3 regions of the Pantoea sp. SGAir0175 genome follow, and region 3 is predicted to be linked to each of the others. Evidence: predicted binding sites of a transcription regulator. Region 3 holds the regulator's gene; each other region holds the start of a gene.
The links. Region 3 encodes LexA, which represses DNA repair genes until DNA is damaged. Its sites were predicted from a motif close to TNCTGTATGTACATACAGNA; they were not measured.
Positions count from the first base shown of each region.

Region 1 (9,876 bases), 890 kb from region 3:
TCCGTGGCTGAGCAGCGCGGCGCAGCAGGCCGACTGTGGCCGTTACCTTACCCTGCCACAGTAAATGGCGCGGCGGCGCAGCACCCTGCGCCGCACGCTACCGACGCTAGGTGGCCGTTAACCACTTACTCACCGTTACATCATCCAGCTGCGCCACGCTGCCCTGCGCCACGTTGCGGCCGCGATGCAGCAGCAGAAAATAGTCCGCCACGCGGCGAATGAACGACACATGCTGTTCCAGCAGCAGAATCGTCAGGCCATAGTCGCGGTTCAGGCGGCGAATCAGATTCCCCATCTCCTCCTCCAGCCACGGCGACATGCCTTCGGTGGGTTCATCGAGGATCAATAGTTTCGGCTGCAGCACCAGCGCGCGCGCCAGGGCCAGCTGCTGCTGCTGATCCATCGGCAGTTCGCCACTGCGCTGATGACGCAGCGAGTAGAGCGCCGGAAACAGATCGAACACCATCTCGGGAATGGCGCGGCTGCGATCGTCCTGTGCCGCCATCAGCGCAATCAGCAGGTTATCTTCCACGCTCATCTGGGAAAAGATGTGGCGTCCCTGTGGTACGTAGCCGATGCCCATGCGCGCGCGTTGCTCAGCAGGCTGCAGCAGCAGGTTTTCCGGCGGCGCGCCGTCTTCCTGCCAGGTCATCGATCCACTATTAATGGGCAGGCGACCCATAATACAGTTCACCAGCGTGGTTTTGCCCATTCCCGGGCTGCCCAGCACGCCGGTGCAGGTGCCTGGCGGCAGATCGAGATCCACATCCCATAAAATATGGTTCTGACCGTAAAATTGATTCACCGAACGTAAACTCAGCATCTGACATTCTCCTTCCAGATTATTCGCCTGAATGCTCCCGCTCTGTGTCGTCTGGCATACAGTCATGCACAATGGCTATTGGGACACTGCTGTCGCCGGCGGCGCTTGTTCATCCTGCCGGCATGGACTCGTCACTCCACCGTTAATTCACTGCAATTCCCAGGCCAGATCCGCCAAAGCAGCCTCAATCGGGGTAAAAGGCAGCGAAACTCGCCATAATTGATGAGAAAAGCTTAACAATTGCCCACAGTAATAACTCGCCTGCACTTTGACGGTGCTGACTGCTTAACGTTTCTGGTGCATCTGTGCTGTCATAAGGCAGGGACTGAAGAAATAAGTGGCCTTAACGCTGGGCTTTTTCCCGTTACGGCACGATGGGGTACGCCAAAAGAATAGTTAAAGCCGCACGGGATGATGGAAAAATAATCGCAAAAAAAATTTTTTCGCACGGCAGGATAAGCGAGGGGAAAATTATACACAGCCGATGGACGTGGGGCTGGATTCAGTTATCCACTATTCCTGTGGATAACCTTGTGCATTAGCGACTGAAAACCGGGCGCAAGCGAGGAAATACGCGGGTTGCATACATAATGCTGCGAAACTGGGCTTTTGAGTCAAAGTCTTTTAAATCAGCAGGTTATTTAAAAGCAAGCCTGAGAATTGTCTGGCTTGTCATCAGACTGCAATTTAATGACGCTCTATTGACAATTGTTAAAAGCGTTGCTCGTCTGGGGATAACCTTGCGCAACAAACGCTTCCGGATTACCGCATAAATTACGCTGAAGCGAATCGCGGCATCTCCCCATCATCGTGCAGTATATCTGTAATTATATCCAGTATTTTTTTCTGGCAAAATCGCCATAGCAGAGTAGAATTACCAGCCTGCCCGCCGACTTCTTCAGCAGGAACCGTAATACCATGAGTAAAGCCTTTAAACTCAACTCCGCTTTCAAACCTTCAGGCGATCAGCCTGAGGCGATTCGTCGCCTTGAAGAAGGGCTGGAGGATGGACTGGCGCACCAGACGCTGCTGGGGGTTACCGGTTCAGGAAAAACTTTTACCATCGCCAACGTCATTGCCGATCTCAACCGGCCGACCATGGTAATGGCACCGAATAAAACGCTGGCGGCACAGCTGTATGGTGAGATGAAAGAGTTCTTCCCGGATAACGCGGTCGAATTCTTCGTCTCCTACTACGACTACTATCAGCCGGAAGCCTACGTGCCCAGTTCGGATACCTTCATCGAGAAAGATGCGGCGGTAAACGAGCACATCGAGCAGATGCGTCTCTCTGCCACCAAAGCGATGCTGGAGCGCCGCGACGTGATTGTGGTGGCGTCGGTTTCTGCTATCTACGGTCTGGGCGATCCCGATCTCTACCTGAAAATGATGCTGCATCTGACGCGCGGCATGATCATCGACCAGCGCAGCATCCTGCGCCGCCTCGCCGAACTGCAGTACACCCGCAACGATCAGGTTTTCCAGCGCGGCACCTTCCGCGTGCGCGGCGAAGTGATCGATATCTTCCCGGCGGAATCCGATGACATTGGTCTGCGCGTTGAACTGTTTGATGAAGAGGTTGAGCGCCTGTCGCTGTTCGACCCGCTGACCGGCCAGGTGATCTCGGTGATTCCGCGTTTCACCATCTACCCGAAGACGCACTACGTGACGCCGCGCGAGCGTATTCTGCAGGCGATGGAAGAGATCAAGGATGAGCTGGCGGTGCGGCGCAAAGTGCTGCTGGAGAACAACAAACTGCTGGAAGAGCAGCGCATCACCCAGCGTACCCAGTTCGACCTCGAAATGATGAACGAACTCGGCTACTGCTCGGGCATTGAAAACTATTCGCGCTATCTCTCCGGACGCGGACCGGGTGAGCCGCCGCCGACGCTGTTTGATTACCTGCCGGCGGATGGCCTGCTGGTGGTCGATGAATCCCACGTGACTATTCCGCAGATTGGCGGCATGTATCGCGGTGACCGCGCGCGTAAAGAGACGCTGGTGGAGTACGGTTTCCGCCTGCCGTCGGCGCTGGATAACCGTCCGCTGCGCTTTGAAGAGTTTGAAGCGCTGGCACCGCAGACCATTTACGTCTCGGCCACGCCTGGTAACTACGAGCTGGAGAAATCGGGCGGCGACGTCATCGATCAGGTGGTGCGGCCTACCGGTCTGCTCGATCCGATCCTTGAGGTGCGTCCGGTGGCGACCCAGGTCGACGATCTGCTGTCGGAGATCCGCAAGCGGGTCGAAATCAACGAGCGCGTGCTGGTCACCACGCTGACCAAGCGCATGGCCGAAGACCTCACCGAGTATCTTGAAGAGCACGGCGAGAAGGTGCGTTATCTGCACTCCGACATTGATACCGTTGAGCGTATGGAGATCATTCGCGATCTGCGTCTCGGGGAGTTTGACGTGCTGGTGGGGATCAACCTGCTGCGCGAAGGGCTGGATATGCCGGAAGTGTCGCTGGTGGCGATTCTGGACGCCGATAAAGAGGGCTTCCTGCGCTCCGAGCGCTCGCTGATTCAGACCATCGGACGCGCGGCGCGTAACGTCAACGGCAGAGCGATTCTCTACGCGGATAAGATCACGCCGTCGATGGCGCGGGCGATGGAAGAGACCGAGCGCCGCCGCGAGAAGCAGCAGCGCTATAACGAAGAGCGGGGCATTGTGCCGCAGGGCCTGAACAAGAAAATCACCGATATTCTTGAACTGGGCAAAAACGTGGTGAAAACGCGCGGCAAAGGCAAAACGGCTTCACGCACTGCCGCCGAGGCTGAGGCCAGCTATCTGGCGCTCACGCCCCAGGCCATGCAGAAGAAGATCCACGAGCTGGAAGGGCAGATGCAGCAGCACGCGCAGAACCTGGAGTTCGAAGAGGCCGCGCGGGTGCGCGACCAGCTGCACGAGCTGCGTGAACTGTTTATCGCCGCCTCTTAATGTGAAACCGGCGGTCGCGTTGCGCGCCGGCTAAACCGCCTGAATGGCATGTTCCAGCGCGCGGCGCAGCAGCTGGCGGTCGTGACGATAGCGGATATCGGCGGCTTCCAGCGGTTCGCGCACGATCAACCGCTCAATGACGCCGCGCGTGTCTGCTGACGGGCCGACCACCACGGCGTCAATCACCCGTTTGCCAATGGCTTTTTCCATCATCGCCAGCTTGTCGGCGACCGTCAGGCTGGCCGCCGCCGGACTCAGTTCGCGCCCGAGATTTCCGATGAACACCATGGTGGCGGGCGTCCGGCGCAGCGCGCGTGCCATCTCCTCCATCAGCAGAATCGGCATCAGGCTGGTGTAAAAGCTGCCGGGACCAATCAGGATCAAATCGGCCTCGGCGACGGCGTCCAGCGCTTCACGCGTCGGCACCACATTGGGGTGCAGCATCAGCTCTTCCGGCGCCTGCTTCATTTCGTCAATCGCCGTTTCGCCGTACACCATATTGCCTTCGCTATCCTGCGCGACCAGGTCCACCGGCTGCTCCGACATCGGAATCAGAAACGCATCCACCTTCAGCAGGTTGCGAATAATGTTGATGGCTTCCAGCGGACGCACGCTGAGATGATCGAGCGCTTTCAGGATCAGATTGCCCAGATTATGCCCGGCCAGTTCGCCGTTGCCGGTAAAGCGATACTCGAACATGGCAGAGGCCACGCTGGGTTCGGTGATCAGCTGATTAATGCAGTTGCGCATGTCGCCCCAGGCAATGCCGCCTTCTGAACGGCGTATGCGGCCGGTGGATCCGCCGTTGTCGGTGGTGGTGACGATGCCGGTCAGGCGTGAGCCCAGCGGCGCCAGCGCCGACATCACGCGGCCAAGGCCGTGGCCGCCGCCGAGTGCCACCACGCGATCCAAATCTGCCAGGGTACGATTCATGCTGCTCCTTAAAACGCCGCACGTGCGGTGCAGACGGCGTTCAACTGATGTGTATCAATATCTGTCGCGCATTTTACCGTATCCTGTCGCGAAAATGCGGTGAAATAACGTTATGTATCAATATATATAGCGATAAATGCCGATGGATGCGAGCGTCAAATCGCGCTACCATTTGCTTTAACCGTGTTGTCCACAATGACAACAGACTCCCAAGCCTTGCGTTCCTAAGTCGTGTGATATGGATGCCTGGCCGCAGCCGCGAGCTGCCAGGGTGCAGAAAGAAATGACTGCATCTCCCGTACTTTGGAAAGGTGTTCAGGTGCCACAATTTACAGATGCCTATGCGCGCAGCTTTTATTATCTGCGCCTGTCGGTCACGGATGTGTGTAACTTCCGTTGTACCTACTGCCTGCCCGACGGCTACCGGCCGAACGGCGTGCACAACAAAAGTTTTCTCTCGCTGGATGAGATTCGTCGCGTGACGCGTGCCTTTGCGGCGGCGGGCACCGAAAAAGTGCGCCTGACCGGCGGCGAACCCTCGATGCGGCGCGACTTCACCGATATCATTGCCGCCGTGCGCGACAACGCGGCAATCCGCCAGATCGCCATGACCACCAATGGCTACCGCATGGCGCGCGACGTCGGCGCCTGGCGTGCGGCAGGCCTCACCCATATCAATGTCAGCGTCGACAGCCTCGACGCACGGCAGTTTCACGCCATTACCGGGCAGAACAAGTTTCATGAAGTCATGGCGGGGATTGATGCGGCCTTTGATGCCGGTTTCAGCACCGTCAAAGTCAACAGCGTGCTGATGCGCGACGTCAACAGCCACAGTCTGGAGACCTTTCTGGCGTGGATCCGCACCCGACCGATTCAGCTGCGCTTTATCGAGCTGATGGAAACCGGCGAGGGCGGCGATCTGTTCCGCCGTCATCATGTGTCCGGCGAGGTGATCCGCGATCAGCTGATCATGCAGGGCTGGCAGCGCCAGCCGCGCGGCCGCAGCGATGGCCCGGCCCAGGTGTTCCGCCATCCGGATTATCAGGGTGAAGTTGGCCTGATCATGCCGTATGAAAAAGATTTCTGCGCCAGCTGTAATCGCCTGCGCGTATCGGCGATCGGTAACCTGCATCTGTGCCTGTTTGGCGACGGCGGCGTACCGCTGCGCGATCTGCTGGCCTCCGACGATCAGCAGGCCGAGCTGCAGGCGCGCATCGCTCACAGCCTCGGGCAGAAAAAGCAGACGCATTTCCTGCATCAGGGCAATACCGGCATCACGCAGAATCTCTCCTTCATTGGTGGCTAAACACAGGAGTTACGGCCATGGGTAAACCTTCCGGCGATTTTGTCGCCTTAAATGCGGCGGTGATGACCGTCTCTGAGAGCCGCGACGCCAGCAGTGACAGCTCCGGCGACTATCTGCGTGAGGCGCTGACTGAAGCCGGGCATCAGGTGGTCGATCACGCCATTGTTCCGGACAACCGTTATCGCATCCGCGCCACGGTGTCGCGCTGGATCGCCAGTGAAGATGTGCAGGTGGTGCTGATTAACGGCGGCACCGGCTTTAACAGTAAAAACAGTACGCCGGAAGCGCTGTTGCCGCTGCTGGATCGCGAAATTGACGGCTTTGGCGAACTGTTTCGCATGATCTCCTACGAGGAGATCGGCAGCGCGACGCTGCAATCACGCGCGGTGGCCGGTCTGGCCAACCAGACGCTGCTGTTTGCCGTGCCGGGCTCAACCGGTGCCTGCCGCAGCGCATGGGAGCGGATCATTGAAGCCCAGCTGGATGCGCGTACGCGTCCGTGTAATTTTGTCTCACATTTGAAGAAGTTATAAGCATGTCCTCGTTAACCCATATCAACGCGGCCGGCGAAGCCCACATGGTGGACGTCTCCGGCAAAACTGACACCGTGCGAGAAGCGCAGGCGGAAGCGCTGGTGCTGATGCAGCCGGCCACGCTGCAAATGATCCTCGACGGCAGCCATGACAAAGGCGATGTTTTCGCCACCGCACGTATTGCCGGCATCCAGGCGGCGAAGCGTACCTGGGAACTGATTCCGCTGTGCCATCCGCTGATGCTGAGCAAAGTCGAGGTGACGCTGGTGGCTGAGCCGGAGCACAGCCGCGTACGCATTACCTCGCGCTGTCGCCTGAGCGGCAAAACCGGCGTGGAAATGGAAGCGCTGACCGCCGCGTCGGTCGCGGCGCTGACCATCTACGACATGTGCAAAGCGGTGCAGAAAGATATCGTCATCGACCAGCTGCGGCTGCTGAGCAAAAGCGGTGGTAAATCCGGTGATTTCCAGGCGGTGCGCCATGATTAAGGTACTGTTTTTTGCCCAGGTGCGCGAACTGACCGGCACCGCCACGCTGGATCTGGCGGCAGAGTATGCTGACGTCGCCACGCTGCGCGCTGCGCTGGCGCAGAAAAGCGATCGCTGGGCGCTGGCGCTGGAGTCCGGCAAGCTGCTGGCGGCGGTGAATCAGACGCTGGTGCCGATGAACCATCCGCTGCGCGCCGGTGATGAAGTGGCGTTCTTCCCGCCGGTTACCGGAGGCTGAGCATGACAACCCGAATTCGCGTCGGCAGCGCGCCGTTTAACGTTGGCGACGAGTATGCGCTGCTGGCGGCGCATGACAGCGACGGCGCGGTCGTCACCTTCACCGGCAAAGTCCGCAACCACAATCTCGGCGACAGCGTGGCCGCGTTAACGCTGGAGCACTATCCGGGTATGACGGAAAAAGCGCTGGCAGAGATTGTGGCGGATGCGCGTCAGCGCTGGGCGCTGCAGCAGGTGACGGTGATTCATCGCGTAGGCGAACTGTTCCCCGGTGATGAGATCGTGTTCGTTGGCGTCAGCAGCGCCCATCGCGGCAGCGCCTTTGCCGCCAGTGAATTCATCATGGATTACCTGAAAACCCGCGCGCCGTTCTGGAAGCGCGAAGCCACCGCGCAGGGCGATCGCTGGGTCGATGCCCGCGACAGCGACCATCAGGCCGCTGAACGCTGGAACTAGCGCGCAAAATCCGCCCGCGCTGATAGCCGCCAGACCACGAAAACGGTAAGGTACGGTTTTTGCTGGCTTATCAGGGAGCAGGATGAACACCAACACGATATTACGCGGCGCAGCGCTGCTGGCTGCGCTGGTGCTGGCCGGATGCAGCACCAAAAAGGAGCCGCAGCTACCGGCCCGCCAGCCCGCTGACGTGAAAGCGCAAATTCAGCAATTGCTGCCCGCCCATGTGACGCAAAAATCGGCCTGGGCCGACGACATCTATACCGCGCTGCGCGTGCAGCACATCGACGCCAGCGCCAGCAATATTTGCGCGGTGATCGCCGTGACCGATCAGGAATCTAACTTCAGCGCCGATGCCACCGTGCCGGGTCTGCCAAAAATCGCCTGGGCTGAAATTGACCGCCGCGCCGCCAGCGTGCACGTGCCGGCGTTTCTGGTGCGCACCGCGTTACTGATCAAATCCTCCAACGGCGAGAGCTACGCGGCACGTCTCGATAAGGTGCACAGCGAGAAAGAGCTGAGCGCCATTTTCGATGACTTTATCGATATGGTGCCGATGGGGCAGAAGCTGTTCGGTAATCTCAACCCAATCCACACCGGCGGGCCGATGCAGGTCAGCATTGCCTTTGCCGAAGCGCATGCGCAGGGCTATCCATACCCGATTGACGGTTCGATCCGGCGCGAAGTGTTTAGCCGGCGCGGCGGTATCTACTTCGGCACGCTGCACCTGCTGGGTTATCCGGTGGATTACAGCCAGCCGCTGTATCGCTTTGCTGACTTCAACGCCGGCTGGTACGCCAGCCGCAACGCCGCGTTCCAGGCTGCGGTGGCGCGTGCCAGCGGCATCAAACTGGCGCTGGACGGCGACCTGATCCGCTACGGCAGCGAACAGGCGAGCGCCACCGAACTGGCGGTGCGCACGCTGGCGAAGCAGCTGGACATGAGCCCGCGGGAAATTCGCCGCGATCTGGAGAAGGGCGACAGCGAAAGCTTCAGCGACAGCACGCTGTGGAAACAGACCTTTATCCTCGCCGATAAGATGGCGGGAAAACGTCTGCCGCGCGAAGTGCTGCCGGGCATTAAGCTGGAGAGCCCGAAAATTACCCGTAATCTCACCACCGCGTGGTTTGCCCAGCGGGTTGACGGGCGATATCAGCAGTGTATGACGCGCCGTTGACGATCCGTGGTGTACACTTCACACTGACGTTATCAGTAACTTTTAAAGAGGTGCATCATGGATCGATATCCACGTAATGGTTCAATCGTGCAGCAGGCTTCGACCGGGCTGCAAACCTATATGGCGCAGGTGTATGGCTGGATGACCTGCGGCTTACTGCTGACGGCGTTTGTGTCGTGGTTTGCCGCGCGCACGCCTGCCGTCATGGAACTGGTGTTTGCCAATCGCATCACCTTCTTCGGCCTGATTATCGCGCAGCTGGCGCTGGTATTCGTGCTTTCCGGCATGGTGCAGCGCATGAGCGGCGCCGTGGCGACCGGGCTGTTTATGCTCTATTCCGCGCTGACCGGGCTGACAATGGCGAGTATTTTCCTTGTTTATACCTACTCGTCGATCGCCAGTACCTTCTTCGTTACCGCGGGCATGTTTGGTGCCATGAGCTTTTACGGCTACACCACCAAACGCGACCTGAGCCGCTTCGGCAGCCTGCTGTTTATGGCGCTGATCGGCATTCTGCTGGCGTCGCTGGTGAACTTCTGGCTGAAAAGCCCGGCGCTGATGTGGGCGATTACCTATATCGGCGTGGTGGTGTTTGTGGGCCTGACGGCTTATGACACACAGAAGCTGAAAGCCATCGGTGAGGGCATTGATGTTAACGATAAAGAGAATCTGCGCCGCTTCTCAATCATGGGCGCGCTGACGCTGTATCTCGACTTCATCAACCTGTTCCTGATGCTGCTGCGGATTTTCGGTAACCGTCGCTAAGAGTAACCAGCCATTAAGGCTGTGAAAATAATCGCGCCGCTACGGCCAGGTGAACGGTCTGTACTTATCAGCCCGTTTCACCTTGTCCGTAGCGGCGCAATGTATTACGCGTTCTCCAGCCTGCGCCTGGCACGCCTTATCGCGCCGCCATCTTGCGCTCATTCTTCTGCCGTAAATGCTTCGCGCGGCTCTCCAGCCACAGATACAGCACCAGTGCC
Region 1 covers NZ_CP028081.1:2,843,580-2,853,455, reverse strand. Annotated here, with positions in the region: gene bioD (dethiobiotin synthase) at 1-64, shown strand, start outside; gene C1N56_RS13300 (ABC transporter ATP-binding protein) at 107-823, opposite strand; gene uvrB (excinuclease ABC subunit UvrB) at 1,742-3,763, shown strand; gene yvcK (gluconeogenesis factor YvcK family protein) at 3,794-4,696, opposite strand; molybdenum cofactor riboswitch at 4,891-5,027, shown strand; gene moaA (GTP 3',8-cyclase MoaA) at 5,016-6,002, shown strand; gene moaB (molybdenum cofactor biosynthesis protein B) at 6,020-6,535, shown strand; gene moaC (cyclic pyranopterin monophosphate synthase MoaC) at 6,538-7,023, shown strand; gene moaD (molybdopterin synthase sulfur carrier subunit) at 7,016-7,261, shown strand; gene moaE (molybdopterin synthase catalytic subunit MoaE) at 7,264-7,716, shown strand; gene C1N56_RS13260 (DUF1615 domain-containing protein) at 7,799-8,893, shown strand; gene C1N56_RS13255 (Bax inhibitor-1/YccA family protein) at 8,951-9,658, shown strand; gene C1N56_RS13250 (lysylphosphatidylglycerol synthase domain-containing protein) at 9,795-9,876, opposite strand, start outside.
Region 1: the regulator LexA is predicted to act here: its motif matches at 1,643-1,662, upstream of uvrB (excinuclease ABC subunit UvrB).

Region 2 (9,876 bases), 1.3 Mb from region 3:
ATGAAAACCGGGAGGTTAATAAAAATCCGTGGCATCCGTGTGTTATGCCATCATGGCGCAATGACCGCCGACATCTGCTTCAACACTTCGTCACGTGCTCTCAGGCCAGCATTCGGCGTTAACACCTGTTCATCCTGAATCAGTTTGGCAAAAACAATTTTTTTCCTGCCTTTGGTCGCCCAGCCGACATACCAGCCATAGGCATGGTGCGGATCGTATTGATTATTTTTCCCCGGTGAGCCGGTTCCTGTTTTGCCGTGCACCGTCCAGCCCTTAACGCTGACGTCGTAGCGGGTAATATTATCTGTCATGTCATAGGCATGCTTGTTTACATGCAGCTCACGGTTAACGACTTTCCTTAAAAAGCCAATCTGCTGAACCGGTGAAATCTGCAGGGATGACATAACCCACACCCCATTCTGACCGGGGGCGCTGACGTCAACGGCGGAAACATCTTCGTTTCCGTAAGCAAACGCCTTTACATAGTCTTCAAAGCGATGTTGCCCGATTTTTTTAACAACCTGCTGCGAATACCAGAAGACCGAATATTTTAGCCATGCCGTGGGATCGATTTTATTCATCCAGTTTTTACCGCCCCAGTCCGGGTATCCTTGTTGGTAATCCCAGGCGGGTTCCTTTTCATTTTTCAGCACGCCGGCATCAAATCCCATCAGGCTGATGGCTATTTTAAAAGTGGATGCGGGTGTGACTTCTCCACTGCAGTCGTTGCCACTCTCCAGCAGGACTTTGCCTGATTCAGCGTCAACAATCAGGGTGCACAGGTTTTTGGCAAATGCCTGCTGTGAAAATAATATCGCAGCAACAGAGGCCATTACGGCCAGACGGGTTTTCATTGATGATTGAATCCAAAGTTAAATGCTAACGTAATTTACAACCTGAGAAAGGGCACTGAACGCGGTCAGGCTGTGCATAAAGAGACTGTTCACGCCACATCCCTTTATCATCTGCAAATTATCGCGTCCGGTGTGCTTATTAATAACCCTGAGCAGGGGTAAATAAAAACGATTTAATCTGCGCCTGTTTTTTAGGAAAACTAAACGATGCGAAACCGCATTTCCGGATGACAAACGGCGTGAAAACGACGCTATTGCGATCTGCACACCTGCGGCATTTTTCGTCTCGACGGTGATATAAGCGGTAATTAATGGATTGTAGTCCTGCGCCTACATAACCGGTAAGCACATCCGATGGTCAGAGATATTAATACGTGACAAGCTTATCCGCAGTTCACGGCAATCCTCTGCCAGGCATAATGAGAATGTATTTTCAGGAGTGGTTATGCAGCCGGTTAAACGTTGGCAACGCGATGTCTGCAATTTAAATACCCGGGCGTTAACCTGGGTGGCGGCGGGCGCATTTTGCGCGGGCTGCTGGTTATTGATCAGCGTGCTGGTACTAACCCTGTAACGCGTAGCCAGTGCGAAGAGAATTAGCGTCAGCCGGAAGGGAGTCCGCACCAGGGCGTCAGGGATGAAATTTTTGTAGTGGTTGGGGGCGCGTTGCCCCCTTTTTTTTGCCTGCAGACAGGGGTAATGCAATGCGCAGCCCGTGCGATTACGGCCCGAGACGCAGCGTTTCGGCGCGTTTTGCTGTCTCGTAAACGTATTGCAGCATCGGTTCTAAATCGGCATCCGGTCCGGCGCTGATAATTTTGCCGCGCAGCCATTCAATTTCACTGGTGATATCAGGATGAAAGATGGTGTTGTTTTGCGCGTTGCGTAACCACTTCAGCAAAAAGTTATTTTTCCCGCGTACGCCGCCGGACTTCTTGCTGTTCACATAGAGTTTTAACGCAACCAGAATGCAGTAATAGAAATGGACGCGCTGACTATAATTCTGCAACATCTCTTGGCTCTTCATCTGCCGTTTTTCACGCCCGCCAGTGTGCATTGATGTGAAAAGCAGGTCAAACACAATTGGCCGCGCGCCTGTCACAATTGCGAGCGCAACCAACATTTTAAGAATTTCTTTAGCAGCAGATAAATTGTGCCCGTCAGCAGCTGGATGCTTTACCGGGCAGAATAGCCTGTGATTATTTGTTAATAATCACAAAAAAGCACAGCCGTATCTGATAATTAGATAGATCCGATTCTCTAAATGAATTTCCCCTCCGCATCGCCATCTGCAACTCTGTTCTCCGCGCTGGCCACCTTTGCGTTTTACCGGCCGGTGAAATTTTTATTTGCATCAACATGGCTGTCATAAACAGGAGGTGAATTATGACAAAACCTGCTCTGGCGTTCGCTGCGGCCTTACTGGCGCTCAATGCCACCGCATCCGTTGCGGCTCAGCCGCATCACGTTTATACCAATAAAGATTTCTATAAAAATGGCGTCTTCCAGAAAGAGGTGGCGAAAGATGCAATAGCGCAACTGCTCGCCTCTTATGGTCATACGCTGACGCCGGCCATGCGCCAGCAGCTGTGGGTCAATGATTTCGGGCTGGGCGATTATCAGCATGTTGGCCTGGCCAGCATCACCTGGGTCAATAATCTGGATTACGGTTATTACGCTATGACCATGTATCTGCTGCCGAACCAGATGATTCCGGAGCATCGACACATGCCGATTAGCGCGCCGCCGGCACGTCCGGCAAAACATGAATCATGGCGCGTCCTCGATGGCTGGGTATATAACTTCTCAGAAATTGGCGCCGCATCAGCGGATATTCCGCCGACGCCGAAAAGTTTTGGTCCGGTGCAAAGCCACAATGTCGTCATTCAGCATCAGGGCGAAACGCTGTCGCTGAAAAAACTGGAGAGTTATCATTTCCTGATGGCCAACAGTAAAGGGGCGATTGTGGATGAATATGGCAACTGGCAGGATCGCCGTGGCTGGTTCAGCTCCAATCCTAAAGTCGCCCCTACGCCGTAAACCGTGCCCTGCGAGAGATAGTCGATGTGATTTCCCTGTAGCCACCGGAGGCGTTCGCGCCTCCTTTTTAATTAATGGCCTTTACCGGGATGCGCAGAGAGCCGCTCAGCCACGGCGATTTACCCGGTGCAGACGAATATCACGCTGTTTCATCTCTTCAACGGCAGCACAGGGGCAATCGTCATCGGTGATCACACCGTCCAGCTGCTGCAGCTTACATACGGAATACACGCTGTAACGACCATATTTGCTGCTGTCAGCCACCAGATAACGCTGCGCTGAGGCGGCCAGCACCGCCTGATTCACCAGCAAGGTGTCTTCGTCGGGTGTCGAGAGGCCGTGCGTGACATCCCACGCGCTGGCGCTGAGGAAGGCCAGATCAATATTGAACGCGGCAAGGGCGGTCGCCGCCATGGCACCCACGCTGGCAATATGCCGTTTATCGACTTTGCCACCCGTATGAAATAGCGTGATGTGGCTGTGACGCATCAGCCAGGCGGCAATCGTAAAGTCGTTAGTCAGCACGGTGAGACTTGCCTGATCGCCTAACGCACGCGCAATTTCATAGCTGGTGGTACCGGCATCGAGGTAGACCACCTGGCCATCCTGTACCAGCGATGCGGCATAGCGGCCAGGGCTTTGTTTGGCGTGCACGTTCAGCTGCGCCTTCTCCACATACGGCAATGCCTGATGGACCACGGCAGGCAATCTGGCGCCGCCGTGTATGCCAACCACCAGGCCGGCGTCCTGCAGGAATTTAATATCGCGGCGGATGGTCATCGCCGACACCGCCATCAGCGTGGCCAGTTCGTGAATGGTGGCCGATCGTTTCGCAAACAGGTAGCGATAAATAGCGTCTTTTCGGTCTTCGGGCAGCATCATGAGCTCGGGGTTAAAAGTGACGTTTTGCCTGCCATGCCACGCACGCATAGCGTCCGGTACGGCAGCTTCGCTATGATAGCTCATCTGAAGTTGAATCAGATTCAACGAGGCAATGAGTCAGGAGACACCGAAATGCCCGCCCTGCAACGTAATGAACTGGCCGATCTGAATGTTTTTCTGCTGATTTGCCGGCGCAAGAGCTTCCGCCTCGCCGCGCTGGAACTGGGGGTCACCACGTCGGCCATCAGCCACACGTTGCGCAGTCTTGAAGCGCGTCTTGGCGTGCGCCTGCTCAATCGCACCAGCCGGGCGGTGGTGCCGACGGACGCCGGTGCCGCTTTTTTGCGCCATCTGGAAACCGGCTTTGCGCAGATTGAGCTGGCGCTGAACGATCTGCACCTGTATCGCGAATCACCCAGCGGCCGCCTGCGGCTGAACATCCCGCGTGATGCCGGGCAGCTGCTGTTTCGGCCGATCCTGGCGCGCTTTATGGCGACCTATCCGGAGCTCAGTCTGGAAATTACGGTGGATAACAATCTGGTGGATATCATCGGCAGCGGCTATGACGCCGGGATTCGCTACGGCGCCAGCGTACCGAAAGATATGATCGCCATGCCGCTGACGCCCAAACTGCGCTGGATCGTGGTGGCGTCACCCGATTACGTGCGCGACGCGCCGCCGCTGCAGCATCCGGACGATCTGCGCAACCATCGCTGTATTCGCATGCGCCTTGGCAATGGCACGCTGTATAAGTGGCCGCTGGCGCAGGGCAAGGTGACGTATGAGGTCGATGTGCCGGGCACGCTGACGCTCAATGAGAGCGACATGATTATTGATGCGGTCGCCGGCGGTTACGGTCTCGGCTACTGCCCGGAGCGCTACGTACAGGCGCAGCTGGCGAGCGGGCAGCTGGTGCGCGTGCTGACGGACTGGTGCAGCGAAGACGAACCGCTGGTGATGTATTACCCCGACCGTCGCCAGCTGCACCCGGGTTTACGCCGGCTGATTGAGATGATCCGCGCCGAAACGATGCGCTAACGCTGGACGCGTGCGGCGTAAATAATAAACGTCACCACGCCAAAAATTTCCAGCTCCTCCTCTTCACGCAGCCGGATGGGCTGATAGCGCGGATTCATCGGCATCAGCTGTACGCAGGGATGCGTCTGTAGCCGCTTGACGGTGAACTCGCCGTTAATGGCGGCGATTACGATGTCGTCGTGCCGGGCATTGAGTGAGCTGTCGACCACCAGCAGGTCGCCTTCGCGGATATTGGCATCGCGCATCGAGTCGCCTTCGACGCGCACAAAATAGGTGGCGCTGGGGCGGGTCACCAGCAGCTCATTGAGATCAATCTGGCGCTCAATGTAGTCCTGAGCGGGCGAGGGGAAACCACCGTGCACCGCGTCAAGGAATAGCGGGCGGGAGCGCGAAGGCGGTGAAAGCTGTGGCAAAAAGAAACGCGTCATAGCGAATATTCCATAGATACTGTTTTTATATACAGTATCAGGCGGTTTTTGCTATGATCAAGTCTGCCCGCGGTAAAAAAAGCGAAGCGTATGAAAAACAGCAGAATTCAGTTTTTTGCCGCGCAAACCGCTGAAAAGTGCACTCTTCGCTAAGCACTCTGTGCGCCCGTCTGGCGAAACTTCAATTGTTGTCTACACTTAATGTTGCCGATGTTCGTAGTGCGGTTGCAGTGTTGATGAAAATTTCGTTTAGTTCTGGAGCGTTACCCTTTCGATTCCCGTGTTTACGGAAAAACCTCCTCACTTCCTGCCTGCCTGCGAACAGACTGCCCGTTTACGTTCAGATACAGGAGGAGACGTGACCCCTGCGGTTAATGAGAACAGCACCCTGCCGTCGCTAAGTGGCGGACTTTACGCCTTCTTTTTTGATGTTGACGGCACGCTGGCCGCGCTTCAGTCGCAGCCCGAGTCGGTTTCCATCCCCGCATCGGTGCGCCAGCATCTGCAACAAATTTCTAATTTAAGTCACGGCGCGCTGGCGCTGGTTTCCGGCCGTCCGATCAGCCAGCTGGATGAGCTGGTCGCGCCGCTGGAAGCCCCGGCGGCGGGCGTGCACGGCGCTGAGCGCCGCGATGCCAGCGGACATCTGCATCGTCAGTCGCTGCCGGATGAGGTGGCGCAAACGCTGCAGGTTGAACTGCAGCAGACCCTTGACCAGTGGCCCGGTACGCTGCTGGAAGTGAAAGGCATGGCCTTTGCGCTGCACTACCGCAACGCGCCAGAGTATGAAAACGCCATCATGCAGCTGGCCGAAGAGGCGGTAACCCGCTTTCCGGCGCTGGCGCTGCAGCCAGGTAAATGTGTGGTGGAACTGAAACCGCAGGGCATCGATAAAGGTGCTGCGGTACGCGAATTTATGCAGGAAGCGCCATTTACCGGTCGCATTCCGGTATTTGTGGGCGACGATCTGACCGATGAGAAAGGCTTTCTTGCAGTCAATGCCATGCACGGCATCTCGGTCAAGGTCGGTGAAGGTCCAAGCCAGGCGCGCTATCGTCTGCCCGATGTGGCAGCGGTCTGGCACTGGCTGGAACAACTATTATTACAACTAGAACATGACAACGTCGGTAAGGAGTTTAGGTTATGAGTCGTTTAGTCGTCGTATCTAACCGTATCGCTATTCCTGATGGAAGCAAAACCAACGCAGGCGGTCTCGCCGTCGGCATTCTGGATGCGCTGCAGACCACCGGAGGATTGTGGTTTGGCTGGAACGGAGAGATCAGTGAGTTTTCCGGTGAAGAAGATGAGGAACTTACCCAGATCGAACAAGACGGCATTACCTATGCCTCATTCCCCCTCAATCAAAACGATTACGATCAGTACTACTGCCAGTTTTCTAACACGGTGATCTGGCCCGCGTTCCACTATCGCCTCGATCTGGTGCAGTACCAGCGTGAAGCCTGGGAAGGCTACTGCCGCGTGAATACCCTGCTGGCGCAGCGGCTGAAACCGCTGATCAAGCCGGACGATATCCTGTGGATCCACGATTACCACCTGCTGCCGTTTGCCGCTGAACTGCGTAAACAGGGCATCAATAACCGAATCGGATTCTTTCTGCATATCCCGTTCCCGACGCCGGAAATTTTCAATGCGCTGCCGCCGCATCAGGAACTGCTGGAAATGCTGTGTGAATACGATCTGCTGGGTTTCCAGACAGAATCCGATCGCGTGGCGTTTCTCGACAGCCTGAGCCAGCTGACGCAGCTGCAGAATAAAGGCGAGAAGAAGCATCGCGCCTTTGGCAATACCTTTATGACCGAGGTTTACCCTATCGGTATCGAGCCGGACAGCATTAAAGAGATGGCGGAAGGGCCGCTGCCACCGAAGATGGCCGCGATGAAGCGTGAGCTGGGCGATTTGCAGAATATTATCGCCTGTGAGCGTCTCGACTATTCCAAAGGCTTGCCGGAGCGTTTCCTTGCCTATGAAGCGCTGCTGGAAAACTTCCCGCAGCATCGCGGCAAAATCCGTTACTCACAGATTGCGCCGACCTCGCGCGGCGACGTGCAGGCCTATCAGGATATTCGTCACCAGCTGGAGACGGAAGCGGGGCGCATTAACGGTAAATACGGCACGCTGGGCTGGACGCCGCTCTATTATCTCAACCAGCATTTTGACCGCCGTCTGCTGATGAAGATTTTCCGCCTGACCGACGTGGGGCTGGTTACGCCGCTGCGTGACGGCATGAACCTGGTGGCGAAAGAGTATGTCGCGGCGCAGGATCCGGACGATCCGGGCGTGCTGGTGCTGTCGCGCTTTGCCGGAGCGGCCAACGAGCTGACTTCTGCGCTGATCGTTAACCCGTACGATCGTGATGATGTGGCGGCGGCGCTGGACCGCGCGCTGACCATGCCGCGCACCGAGCGTATCTCGCGCTATAACGACATGATGGCCGTACTGCGTAAGCAGGACATTTCGCACTGGCGCGAAAGCTTCCTGAACGATCTGAACACGCTGCCGGCACGCAGCGCCAGCCACGGTAGCGATAACAAGGTCGCGACGTTTCAGAAGCTGGCGTAATTAGCCCCGCAAGGCGCGATGTTCCCCTCAGGCAATGCCTCTCCCGTACGCGGGAGAGGTATCCGTCAGACGACGCAGGCAGGACCGTGCTGCGTAGCGTTTTCACGCGACACCCTCACCAGATGAAATCGATTTCATTTTGTTAAGCGCTAACCCGCTGACCCGGCACCAAAAAACGCACGAATTGGTTAAAATTAAGCCAGTTAATCACTGAAACGCTGAATTTTTTCTTCCGACCCTAAAGATTTGGCTGGCCAGGCCGATAGTTCTAATACATCAGTGTGTTAGTTAGTCAATTCATTCATATCGCTAATGTAACGTGCTGTTACATCCCTTGTGACTCGCTAAACCCTCCCTACAAACTCTTTACACACCACAAGCGGGCTGCATCCACTCTTCACGCTTCGCTAGCACAGCGCCATTAGTCCTGCGTGGCAATATTCCCTGTAAGTGATTAATTTAAAAGCGAATAATTACAGCTATTTTTGGTGTTTTATGCTGCCTTTTTGGTTTATTTTGGGGCCTTGTCTTTGCCTAAAGCCAACGTAGCAGATAAAAGATCGTCCCATGGCGGCGATCTGCGACACACTTCAAAATTCAGACTTTTCCTGTGAAATATTAGCGAAACGTTTCAAAATCGCTCAAAAAAAGAACAACAGAAAAGCATTACTGAAGCTTCACTTGAAAAATTTGCCTTAAAAGTGTGACACAGATCACACTTTATCTAAAATTTCATACCAATCACGTTGTATGTCGAAATCAGACGATATAGATTTGCCTTGTTTTCGGATTAGTCTTAAAAAACTGTAAGCAGACGTCACGGAAGATGGTTACAACTCAAGAAAAGATTGGCCTGGAGTTTTGACTACTACTGATCAATATCCCGGTGGGAAGTGAAACAGTTCAGTACGCGTTGGCTTATGCCTGATTATTTTTTGCCATCTTTAGATTTACCAACCAGCAACCCGAACCATAGAACACTTAATTCTGTGGCCGTATATATGTCGCGTCTATCAGGATGGAAAAAAATGGGTACATCAGAATTACTAAAACACATATATGACATCAATCTGTCATATTTATTGCTTGCACAGCGTTTGATAAACCAGGAAAAAGCTTCAGCAATGTTTCGTTTAGGTATCGATGAGCCAATGGCGGATGCATTGCAGCAATTGACTTTACCTGAGATGGTAAAATTAGCGGAAACCAATCAACTGGTTTGCCAGTTCCGCTTTACCGATCACAATCTTATTAACCGTTTAACGCAGGAATCACGTGTGGATGATTTGCAGCAAATCCACACCGGTATTTTATTATCCAGCCGTTTATTGCGCAGCGCATCGAAAGATGATGCCTCTGCTAAAAAGAGGGCGGTATAATGACCGAAAAAAGTATTGTTCAGGAAGCGCGTGATATTCAGCTGGCAATGGAGCTGATTACATTGGGCGCACGACTGCAGATGCTGGAAAGTGAAACCCAGCTGAGCCGCGGTCGCCTGATTAAACTGTACAAAGAGCTGCGTGGTGCACCCCCACCGAAAGGCATGCTGCCATTCTCTACCGACTGGTTCATGACCTGGGAACAAAATATTCATGCGTCGATGTTCTGCAACGCCTGGCAGTTTCTGCTGAAAACCCGGCTGAGCAGTGGCGTAGAGGCGGTTATCAAAGCGTATCGCCTGTATCTTGAGCAGTGTCCGCAATCGGACGAGGGCCCGCTGTTGGCGCTGACCCGCGCCTGGACCCTGGTGCGATTTGTTGAAAGTGGCATGCTGGAATTGTCTGACTGTAAATGCTGTGGCGGAAGCTTCATCAACCACGCGCATCAGCCGCCGGGCAGCTTTGTTTGCAGCCTGTGCCAGCCGCCATCACGTGCCGTAAAAAGACGTAAACTTTCTGCAGATTCTGCCGATACCTTTCCACAACTGCTGGATGAACAGGTTAAACGCGCCGTTTAAGTTTGTTCGCATCGTGGAAAGCATCCAGCAGCGGTTAATACCGCTGCTTTTTTTTTGCCCACACCCTGTGAATAACACCTGCGGCTCTCTGGCTTAA
Region 2 covers NZ_CP028081.1:2,404,324-2,414,199, reverse strand. Annotated here, with positions in the region: gene blaOXA (class D beta-lactamase) at 51-854, opposite strand; gene C1N56_RS11160 (hypothetical protein) at 1,300-1,428, shown strand; gene C1N56_RS11155 (hypothetical protein) at 1,576-1,866, opposite strand; gene C1N56_RS11150 (cupin domain-containing protein) at 2,241-2,894, shown strand; gene C1N56_RS11145 (DeoR/GlpR family DNA-binding transcription regulator) at 3,000-3,776, opposite strand; gene C1N56_RS11140 (LysR family transcriptional regulator) at 3,909-4,814, shown strand; gene umuD (translesion error-prone DNA polymerase V autoproteolytic subunit) at 4,811-5,242, opposite strand; gene otsB (trehalose-phosphatase) at 5,601-6,389, shown strand; gene otsA (alpha,alpha-trehalose-phosphate synthase) at 6,386-7,822, shown strand; gene flhD (flagellar transcriptional regulator FlhD) at 8,851-9,201, shown strand; gene flhC (flagellar transcriptional regulator FlhC) at 9,201-9,779, shown strand.
Region 2: the regulator LexA is predicted to act here: its motif matches at 5,260-5,279, upstream of umuD (translesion error-prone DNA polymerase V autoproteolytic subunit).

Region 3 (9,876 bases):
CAGCCATAAACCGTGATTCCCTAACCACGGCAGCGTCAGCAAAGTGATGCCGAAACCGGCTGCTGCCATGATCATGCTGTTACGCATTTCGCGGCCGCGCGTCGCGCCAATGAACATGCCGTCCAGCAGATAACACCAGACGCCGACCAGCGGTAAAATCACCTGCCACAGCAGAAAGCGATCGGCCATCTCACGCAGCGGCTGCAGCGAGGTAAGCAGCGCAACAATGTGCGGCCCGCTGAGCGCATAAATAAGCGCAAACAGCAGCGCAACGATACCCGCCTGGCGACAGGCGGCATGCCAGATCAGCAGCAGCCGGCTGCGATCTTTTGCCCCTACCGCTTCACCCGAGCAGGCTTCCACCGCGTAAGCAAAGCCGTCCAGCGCATAGGCAGTAAACGTCAGGAACATCAACAGCACCGCATTGACCGCAACCACATCCGGTCCGATGCGTGCACCCAGCAGGGTCAGCGAGGCGAAGCAGATCTGCAGCATGAGCGAGCGCAGCATGATGTCGCGATTAAGGCGAAATAACCGCGCCGCGTCACCGCGCCAGCTGTTTTTCAGCAGTTTGAAATCGATACCGCGCAGTTTCAGCACGCGCGCCACCATCCATAATCCCACTGCCAGCGTCACGTATTCGGCCAGCGCCGTGGCGGCGGCGGCACCGGCAACGCCCCAGTGCAGTTTCAGCACCAGCAGCAGATCGAGCAGGATGTTAACCAGGTTTCCGACAATCAGCAGAACCATCGGCGCACGCGCATACTGCACGCCCAGTAGCCAGCCGAGAATCACCAGGTTAGCCAGCGTAGCCGGTGCGCTCAGCCAGCGGATTTCAATGAAGATCTGCGCCTGCTGCTGGACTTCCGCGCTGCCGCCCATCAGCGTTGCCGCCAGACTACTGGCAGGAGAACGCAGCAGCGCCAGCAGCAACCCGGCGGCGAGGGCGATCAGCAGCGGCTGCATCAGTGCGCGCGCCAGTGCCTGTTTATCGCCGGCCCCGAAGGCCTGCGCGGTTAAACCGGTGGTGCTCATACGCAGAAAAAGCAGCAGCATAAAGATGAAGCTGGTTGCCGTGGTGCCTACGGCCACGCCGCCGAGGTAGATCGGGCTATCAAGATGGCCAATCACGGCGGTATCGACCACGCCGAGCAGCGGCACGGTGATATTGGAGAGGATCATTGGCAACGCCAGTCGCCACAGCGCTTTATCAGAAGAGGAAAATAGCTGCATCAGCCCCATCCCGAGGGTTACGGTGGTCGGCCTGAGCGAGCGCCTTACGGGCCGGGAACAAAAGTATGATTAGAGCAGACTGCGGACAGCGCGCGAGCGCCGCCGCAGCGGGGGAGATCAACCGGGTTTCAGAGCCACTCGCCGTTGCGCACGATGCCTACGGCCAGCCCTTCCACGGTCAGCGACTGTTCACGGGTATCCACGACAATCGGCTGGAAATCATTGTTTTCCGGCAGCAGCTGGACAATCGCGCCCTGCTTCTTCCAGCGTTTCACCGTGACTTCATCATCAATACGCGCAACCACCACCTGGCCATTGCGCACTTCCTGTGTTTTATGCACCGCGAGCAGATCGCCGTCCATAATGCCGATATCTTTCATCGACATACCGCTGACGCGCAGCAGGAAATCGGCAGAGGGTTTGAACAGGTTGGCGTCGACCTGATAGTGGGCTTCGATATGTTCCTGCGCCAGCAGCGGTTCACCGGCGGCAACGCGACCGATCAGTGGCAGCCCTTCACTCGCCTCTTCTTCCATCAGCAGGCGGATACCGCGCGATGCACCGGAGACGATTTCAATGACACCTTTACGCGCCAGCGCTTTCAGGTGCTCTTCAGCAGCGTTAGGCGAGCGGAAGCCCAGTTGCGAAGCAATTTCAGCACGCGTTGGCGGCATGCCGGTCTGATTAATATGGTCGCGAATCAGGTCATAGACCTGTTGCTGCCTGCTGGTTAACGCTTTCATCCCGCCCCCTGGTTGTTTATACAGTCGCTGTGAGTATATACAGGTATTGGCGAAATGAAAACCGAAACAGAGGGAAAAATCAGCGGCTTGATGAATGTGGAATGTTTATCGCAAATGCGACCAAAGCAGCGCGATCCAGACAAACAGAGCCAGTAAGATAGCCAGCAGTACCGCCGCCGAGCCCATGTCTTTGGCGCGTCCCGCCAGCGGATGGCGCTCCTGACCGATGCGGTCCACCACGGCTTCGATGGCACTATTAAGGATCTCAACAATGACCACCAGCACCACCGAGCCAATCAGCAACACACGCGTGATGACATCGACATCCAGCCAGCAGGCGATGGCAACCGCGACCAGTGCGGCAATCGCCTCCTGGCGAAAAGCGGCTTCATGCTGCCAGGCAGCGCGCAGCCCCTGCCAGGAATAACCGGCGGCTTTAATGATTCTCAGGAAACCGGTGACGTTATTTGCCATGTTGTGGAACCCTTAACTGTTTTTGACGTCAATGTCTGGGCGCGCGAGGTGGCACAGCCACAGATCTTCGCCGCACTTTCTGGTATGCTTGCCGCGCTTTGCTAACAAGAGGCTTCAAGTTGTCTATGTCAGGTTGGCGTAAACTCTATTACAAATTGTTGAATTTACCACTCTCTATTTTGGTAAAAAGTAAGGTCATTCCGACCGATCCGATCTCGGAACACGGTATCGATCCGACCCGTCCGGTGATGTATGTTTTGCCTTATGATTCAAAGGCGGACCTGCTCACGCTACGCGCACAGTGCCTGAAGCACGATCTGCCGGATCCGCTGGCGCCGCTGGAGATTGACGGCACCCTGCTGCCGCGCCACGTATTTATTCACGATGGGCCGCGCGTCTTCCCCTATTTCGTGGCGAACCCGGAGTCGGTCAAGCTGTTCCATGACTACCTCGATCTGCACCGCAACAATGCGGCGCTGGACGTACAGATGCTGCCGGTTTCCGTGATGTTTGGCCGTGCGCCAGGCCGTGAAATTCAGGGCGAACCGACGCCACATCTGCGTATTCTTAACGGTATACAGAAGTTCTTTGCCATCCTGTGGCACGGTCGCGACAGCTTTGTCCGTTTCTCACCCACAGTTTCACTGCGTCAGATGGCCACCGAACACGGTACCGATCAGTCGATCGCGCAGAAGCTGGCACGTGTCGCGCGCATTCATTTTGCCCGCCAGCGGCTGGCAGCCGTCGGCCCGCGTCTGCCGGCACGCCAGGATTTGTTCAACAAGCTGCTGCAATCCAAAGCGATTGAGAAAGCGGTTGAAGACGAAGCGCGCAGCAAGAAGATTTCGCATGAAAAAGCCCAGCAGAACGCCATCGAAATGATGGAAGAAGTGGCGGCGGATTTCTCGTACGAAGCGATCCGCGTGACTGACCGTGTGATGGGCTGGCTGTGGAGTCGACTCTATCAGGGCATTAACGTGCACGGCGGCGAACGCGTGCGCCAGCTGGCGCAGGATGGTCACGAAATTGTTTACGTGCCATGCCACCGCAGCCACATGGATTATCTGCTGCTGTCCTACGTGCTCTATCATCAGGGCCTGGTGCCGCCGCACATTGCTGCCGGTATCAATCTCAACTTCTGGCCAGCCGGACCGATTTTCCGTCGCCTCGGTGCCTTCTTTATTCGTCGTACCTTTAAAGGCAACAAGCTCTACTCCACGGTGTTCCGCGAGTATCTGGGCGAGCTGTTCAGCCGCGGCTATTCGGTTGAGTATTTTGTTGAGGGCGGGCGCTCACGTACTGGCCGTCTGCTCGACCCGAAAACCGGCACGCTGTCGATGACGTTACAGGCGCTGCTGCGCGGCGGCAGCCGTCCTATCACCTTTGTGCCGATCTACATCGGTTATGAGCACGTGATGGAAGTCGGCACTTATGCCAAAGAGCTGCGCGGTGCCGCGAAAGAGAAAGAGGGTTTCATGCAGATGGTGCGCGGCCTGCGCAAGCTGCGTAACCTCGGTCAGGGCTATGTGAACTTCGGTGAGCCGCTGTCGCTGGTTAACTATCTTAACAAACAGGTTCCGGAGTGGCGCGACGCGATTGACCCTATCGATCCTCAGCGTCCGGCGTGGATGACGCCGGTAGTGAACGATATCGCGGCACGTCTGATGGTACGCATCAACGAAGCCGGCGCGGCCAACGCCATGAACCTGTGCGTGACCGCGCTGCTGGCATCGCGCCAGCGTTCGCTGACGCGTGAACAGCTGACGGAACAGCTGGAGTGCTACACCCAGCTGCTGCGCAATGTGCCGTACTCACCCGAGTCAACCGTGCCGGATCTCAGCGCTGAAGCGCTGCTCGATCACGCCATGGGCATGAACAAGTTCGAGACCGAGCAGGACAGTATTGGCGAGATCATCATTCTGCCGCGCGAGCAGGCGGTGCTGATGACCTACTATCGCAACAACATCCACCATATGCTGGTGATGCCGTCGCTGATTGCCGCTATCGTGCAGCAGCATCGGGAGATCAGCGAGGCGGAACTGCTGCGCCAGGTCAGCCTGGTCTATCCGATGCTGAAGAGCGAACTGTTCCTGCGCTGGGACAGTGCCGAACTGCCAGCCCTGCTGAATGCGCTCTGCGCCGAAATGGCGCGGCAGGGGCTGATCACCGTACAGGAAGGCCAGCTGAAAATGAGTGCGGCGCGTTACCGTACGCTGCAGCTGCTGGCGGCCGGGATTCGTGAAACGCTGCAGCGTTTCGCCATCACCTTCGCCATTCTCAGCGCCAAGCCGACCATTAACCGTGGCACGCTGGAGAAAGAGAGCCGCACGCTGGCTCAGCGTCTGTCAGTGCTGCACGGTATCAATGCGCCGGAGTTCTTCGACAAGGCGGTCTTTACCGCGCTGGTGCTGTCGCTGCGTGATGAAGGCTATATCAGTGATTCCGGTGATGCGGATGCTGAACGTACCAATATGATGTGGCAGATGCTGGCCGAACTGGTCACCAGCGATGTCCGTCTGACCATTGAGAGTGCCGTAGCGCACGACTAATGGGCGACTGAAAACCGCGGCGCATCTGTCACACGCCAGATTGCGCCGCGGTTTTTGTTGTCAGAATTCAGGCGTGAAAAGAACGCGCTTCCCACTACGGCGACCGGCGCGCCGCCGGGGTTAATCACCCCATCATCAGAACAGCGCAACAAACGGCTGGGTATTAAGCAGCACGCCAATAAACAGCACCAGGCCAACGTAGTTGTTGTTGAGGAATGCCTGGAAGCACAGCTCACGTTCACGCCCGGCAATCAGTTTCTGCTGATGCACAAACAGCCCGCCCGCCAGCAGCAGCGACCAGTAAAACGCACCGTTCAGATGCAGTAAAATGCCCACCAGCGCCATCAGGCCCAGCGCGGCCAGCTGTAACAGCCCGATAATCAGCTTGTCGTAACGCCCAAACAGAATCGCCGTCGATTTCACGCCAATCTTCAGATCGTCGTCGCGGTCAACCATGGCGTACTGGGTGTCATAAGCCACCGTCCAGCAAATATTGGCGAGAAACACCAGCCAGCAGACAAAGGGTAAGGACTCACTAACCGCCGCCCAGCCCATCGGAATCGCCCAGCCAAACGCCGCGCCCAGCACCACCTGCGGCAGATGGGTATAACGCTTCATAAAGGGATAAACCCACGCCAGCGCCAGCCCGCCAAATGACAGCAGAATGGTCATGCGGTTCATGGTCAGCACCAGCAGGAACGCCAGCAGACCGAGGCCGGCGAACAGCAGTTTCGCCTCTTTCTCCGTTACCGCGCCGCTGGCTAACGGTCGCGCGGCGGTGCGTTTCACGTGGCCGTCGACGTTACGGTCGGCATAATCGTTGATCACGCAGCCCGCCGCACGCATCACAAACACGCCAGGGACGAACACCACCAGCACCGACAGCGGCGGAATCGCCATGCCGGACAGCCACAGCGCCCACAGTGTCGGCCACAGCAGGAGCAGCGTGCCAATCGGTTTATCAATACGCATCAGGCGACTATAGGCCTGCCATTTGCTCATGGTTAAAGTCTTTTGCACGGGGCGTTATCCTTGCTTCAGCGCGCGGTACAGCGGCGACGCCGGTAAAAACAGTTCAGTTAACAGCAGCGGTTTGCCGGACAGGCGCAGCCGCGAGCGGCGTCCCCACAGGTCATCAATCTGGCCCGGATCGATAAAATCGCGGCTCAGCGTCGAGGAGGAAAACAGGTAGCGTCCCAGTGGCCGCGTGCCGAGATTTTGCAGCATCTGTTCCGGCCCGTTCAGCGTGCTCTCCGGCACCACGGTTCGGCCAATCAGCCAGGGTTCATTGTCACCGCACAGCACGATTTCACGCAGCCAGAAGCGCGTGTCGGCAGGCAGAAACGCCGCTTCCTGCGGCATCTCATCGGCGGTAATGAACGCTTCCCGCAGCAGTTGTACGGTAACCTGCTGGCAGTGCTGCTCAAAGCGGCGCGTCATTGAGTCTTCTTCCAGCAGCCAGTCAAGCAGCGGCGGTGAAAGTAACGGGGAAGAGGCTGGCAGCCAGTGCAGTGCGCGTAACTGGCGCAGCGCGTCATGCGACATCAGGACATCTCCGGTAAAAAAGTTGCCCTAGTGTAGCGCACCGCGCTCAGCGTGACACATCTGCTTGTGCCACGCTGGCGTCGCGGGAGGAATTACTCGCGTTTCAGGCGGTTACTGTTGGCCAGCCACAGCGTCACCACCAGAATCAAAATGGCCGCCGAGTAGCACAACGTATCGAAAGGATTTTTATGGTCGACAATGATCAGACGAATAATCGCCGTGATGCCGATATAGACGAAGTAGCGCAGCGGAAAGTGATAGCCGGACTGAAAGTACTTCACAATCAGCGCGATAAACTCGAAGTAGAGAAAGTAGATCACAATGCCTTCGATCAGCAGATACGAGGACGCCTGCTCACCGGTGCTGAACAGCACATTCGCCAGGTGAATGGTCTCTTTACCAAGAAACACTACCAGAATAACGGCCAGAATCACCAGGCCAATGTTCAGTACCCATTGTAATACCGAAGCAATAAGCTGCCCCGCCGCTGGTTTTGTTGTCATTATTTTGCGCCTCAGATGACGAGATTCTTCTGGCGCTATCATGCTGTAATGTGATCTAAATCACAATACATCACACTTCAACATCAACACACAGCGCGTCGTAACGCCAGTACTCACAGTCGCAGTCAATCACCCGCTTATGCTGGTCACGGTTGATACGCGTAATCAGCAGGCCGGGCGTACCGCTCGCTACGTTCAGTGCGGGCGCCGCCCGCGCCGGAAGCGGACCGGGCAAAATGGTAAACCGTGCGCCGCCATAGTGAATGCCGTAGCGCTGGTCATACAGATCGGTCAGCGAGCGGGTGAGATCTTCACGCAGCAGACCGGGAAAGAAGGCCGGATTGAGGTAATGCTCGACGTACAGCACCGCGCGGCCATCAATGCGGCGCAGGCGGCGAATGCGGTACACCTGATCGCCTTCCAGCAGTTGCAGGTGACGCGCAATTGCCAGCTGCGCCGGCACCTCGCGCGCCTCCATCACCTCAGTGCTGGCAATGCGCCCCTGCTGCAGCGCCATGGCGTGAAAGTGGCTGTGATGTGCCGGGTTATAGATGAGACGCGGCGGCGCAATAAACCAGCCGCGCCGCAGTTCGCGGTAGATGACGCCCTGCGCTTCCAGCAGGCCAAGCGCTTCACGCAGCGTGATGCGCGTGGTGGAATATTGTTCGCTCAACGCGCGCTCGGCCGGTAATCGTCTGGTGACAAACTCTCCGTTTTCAATCCGTACGCATAGTGCGGCGGCGATCACATCTGCGGTTTTCGACGACATTTTTTTAGCCTCATTTTGGGGCAAATCTGCACTATGACAGTTCGATGACTACAATGTGACAAGGCACATCCCACGCTTTAGCGCGCTGTAACCGCATGTGGAACGACGCGCCACATCCCATTTCAACACCCCGGTCATAAAACCTTCATCTATCCGGGCTACATTGGCTCGGTTCTTGCTGGACTAGACCACGACGACCCACAACTTACACCCGGAGCAACCGAGATGAAAGCGTTTATCTCTTCTGTAGTAGCCAGTGCCGTTCTGCTTGCGCTGCCCGCCGCGCAGGCCGCCGATAACGATGTTGCCGCGCTGGAAAAAGCCGCGCGCGCCGAAGGCCAGGTTAACAGCGTCGGTATGCCTGACACCTGGGCCAACTGGAAAGATACCTGGAACGATCTCAGCACCAAATACGGTCTGAAGCAAAGCGATACCGATATGTCTTCGGCGCAGGAGCTGGCGAAGTTTGCCGCCGAGCAGGATAACGCCAGCGCCGATATCGGCGACGTGGGCGCCGCTTTCGGCCCGATTGCCGTCGCCAAAGGCGTGGCGCAACCCTATAAACCGACGCACTGGGATCAAATTCCGGCATGGGCGAAAGACGCCGATGGCAACTGGATGCTGGCCTACACCGGCACCATCGCTTTCCTGATCGACAAGCAGCAGGTGAAAGACGCACCGCACAGCTGGGCCGATCTGAAAAAAGGTAAGTATGTGGTCACTATCGGCGACGTCGGCACGGCTGCTCAGGCGGCAAACGGCGTCCTCGCCGCCAGCTATGCGCTGGGCGGTGACGAGAAGAACATCAAGCCGGCGCTGGCGTTCTTTGGCGAGCTGGCGAAACAGGGCCGCCTTGGCGTGACCGATCCGGTGATCGCCAACATCGAAAAAGGTGAGATTCAGGTCGCCGTGGTGTGGGACTTCAACGGTCTGAACTACCGCGACCAGATTGATAAAAATCGCTACGAAGTGGTGATTCCGTCGGACGGGTCCGTGACTTCTGGCTATACCACCATTATCAACAAATACGCCCGCCACCCGAACGCGGCGAAGCTGGCGCGTGAATACATTCTGTCGGATGAGGGCCAGATCAACCTGGCGAAAGGCTATGCACGCCCGATTCGCGCCGAGCATTTAACGCTGCCGGCAGACGTGCAGGCCAAACTGCTGCCGCAGTCGGAATATAAAAATGCCCGTCCGATCAAAGATCAGGCTGCCTGGGATAAGACCTCAAAACTGCTGCCGCGCCTGTGGCAGGAGAATGTGGTTATTAACATGAAGCAGTAACGCAGACGTTCTGCCAGTCGCACATACCGTAGCGGCGCGATGTATCGCGCATCCGTTTTCCGGCAATGCGCAATACATTGCGCCGGTACCTATCACCAATTTTTACAGGGTGCGCATTCATGCGCACCTGAGGGAGCGGGGATGAAAACAATCCTGGTGGTACTCGATGGGCTGAGTAATCAGGTGGCGCAGCACGCCATGGGCTATCTGTTTGCCGAATGCAAACAGGGCAACGGCCACTATTACACGTTAACCTGCGAACTGCCGTCGCTGTCGCGTCCGCTGTACGAATGCATTCTGACCGGCATTCCGCCGGTGCGCAGCGGCATCATTCACAACGGCGTCAATCGCCTGAGCAATCAGCGCAGTATCTTCCACTACGCGCGCGACGCCGGACTCACTACCGCCGCTGCCGCTTATCACTGGGTGAGCGAACTGTATAACCGCTCGCCGTTCAACGCCGCGCGCGATCGCCACACTAACGCGCCCGACCTGCCGATCCAGTACGGCCATTTCTACTGGGACGACGGTTATCCCGATTCGCATCTGTTCGAGGATGCCGAAAGCCTGCGCCTGCAGCACGATCCCGATTTCCTGCTGATTCACCCAATGAACATCGACGATGCCGGGCACAAGCACAGCCTGTCATCACCGCAGTACCGTAACCGGGCACGAATGGCGGATGGCTATCTGTCGCAGTGGATGCCCGGCTGGCTGGCCGCCGGTTATCAGGTGATTGTCACCGCCGATCACGGCATGAACGACGATCGCTC
Region 3 covers NZ_CP028081.1:3,734,330-3,744,205, forward strand. Annotated here, with positions in the region: gene dinF (MATE family efflux transporter DinF) at 1-1,233, opposite strand, end outside; gene lexA (transcriptional repressor LexA) at 1,362-1,976, opposite strand; gene C1N56_RS17500 (diacylglycerol kinase) at 2,082-2,450, opposite strand; gene plsB (glycerol-3-phosphate 1-O-acyltransferase PlsB) at 2,576-4,999, shown strand; gene ubiA (4-hydroxybenzoate octaprenyltransferase) at 5,135-6,001, opposite strand; gene ubiC (chorismate lyase) at 6,026-6,544, opposite strand; gene psiE (phosphate-starvation-inducible protein PsiE) at 6,637-7,047, opposite strand; gene C1N56_RS17525 (UTRA domain-containing protein) at 7,118-7,816, opposite strand; gene C1N56_RS17530 (ABC transporter substrate-binding protein) at 8,042-9,103, shown strand; gene C1N56_RS17535 (alkaline phosphatase family protein) at 9,245-9,876, shown strand, end outside.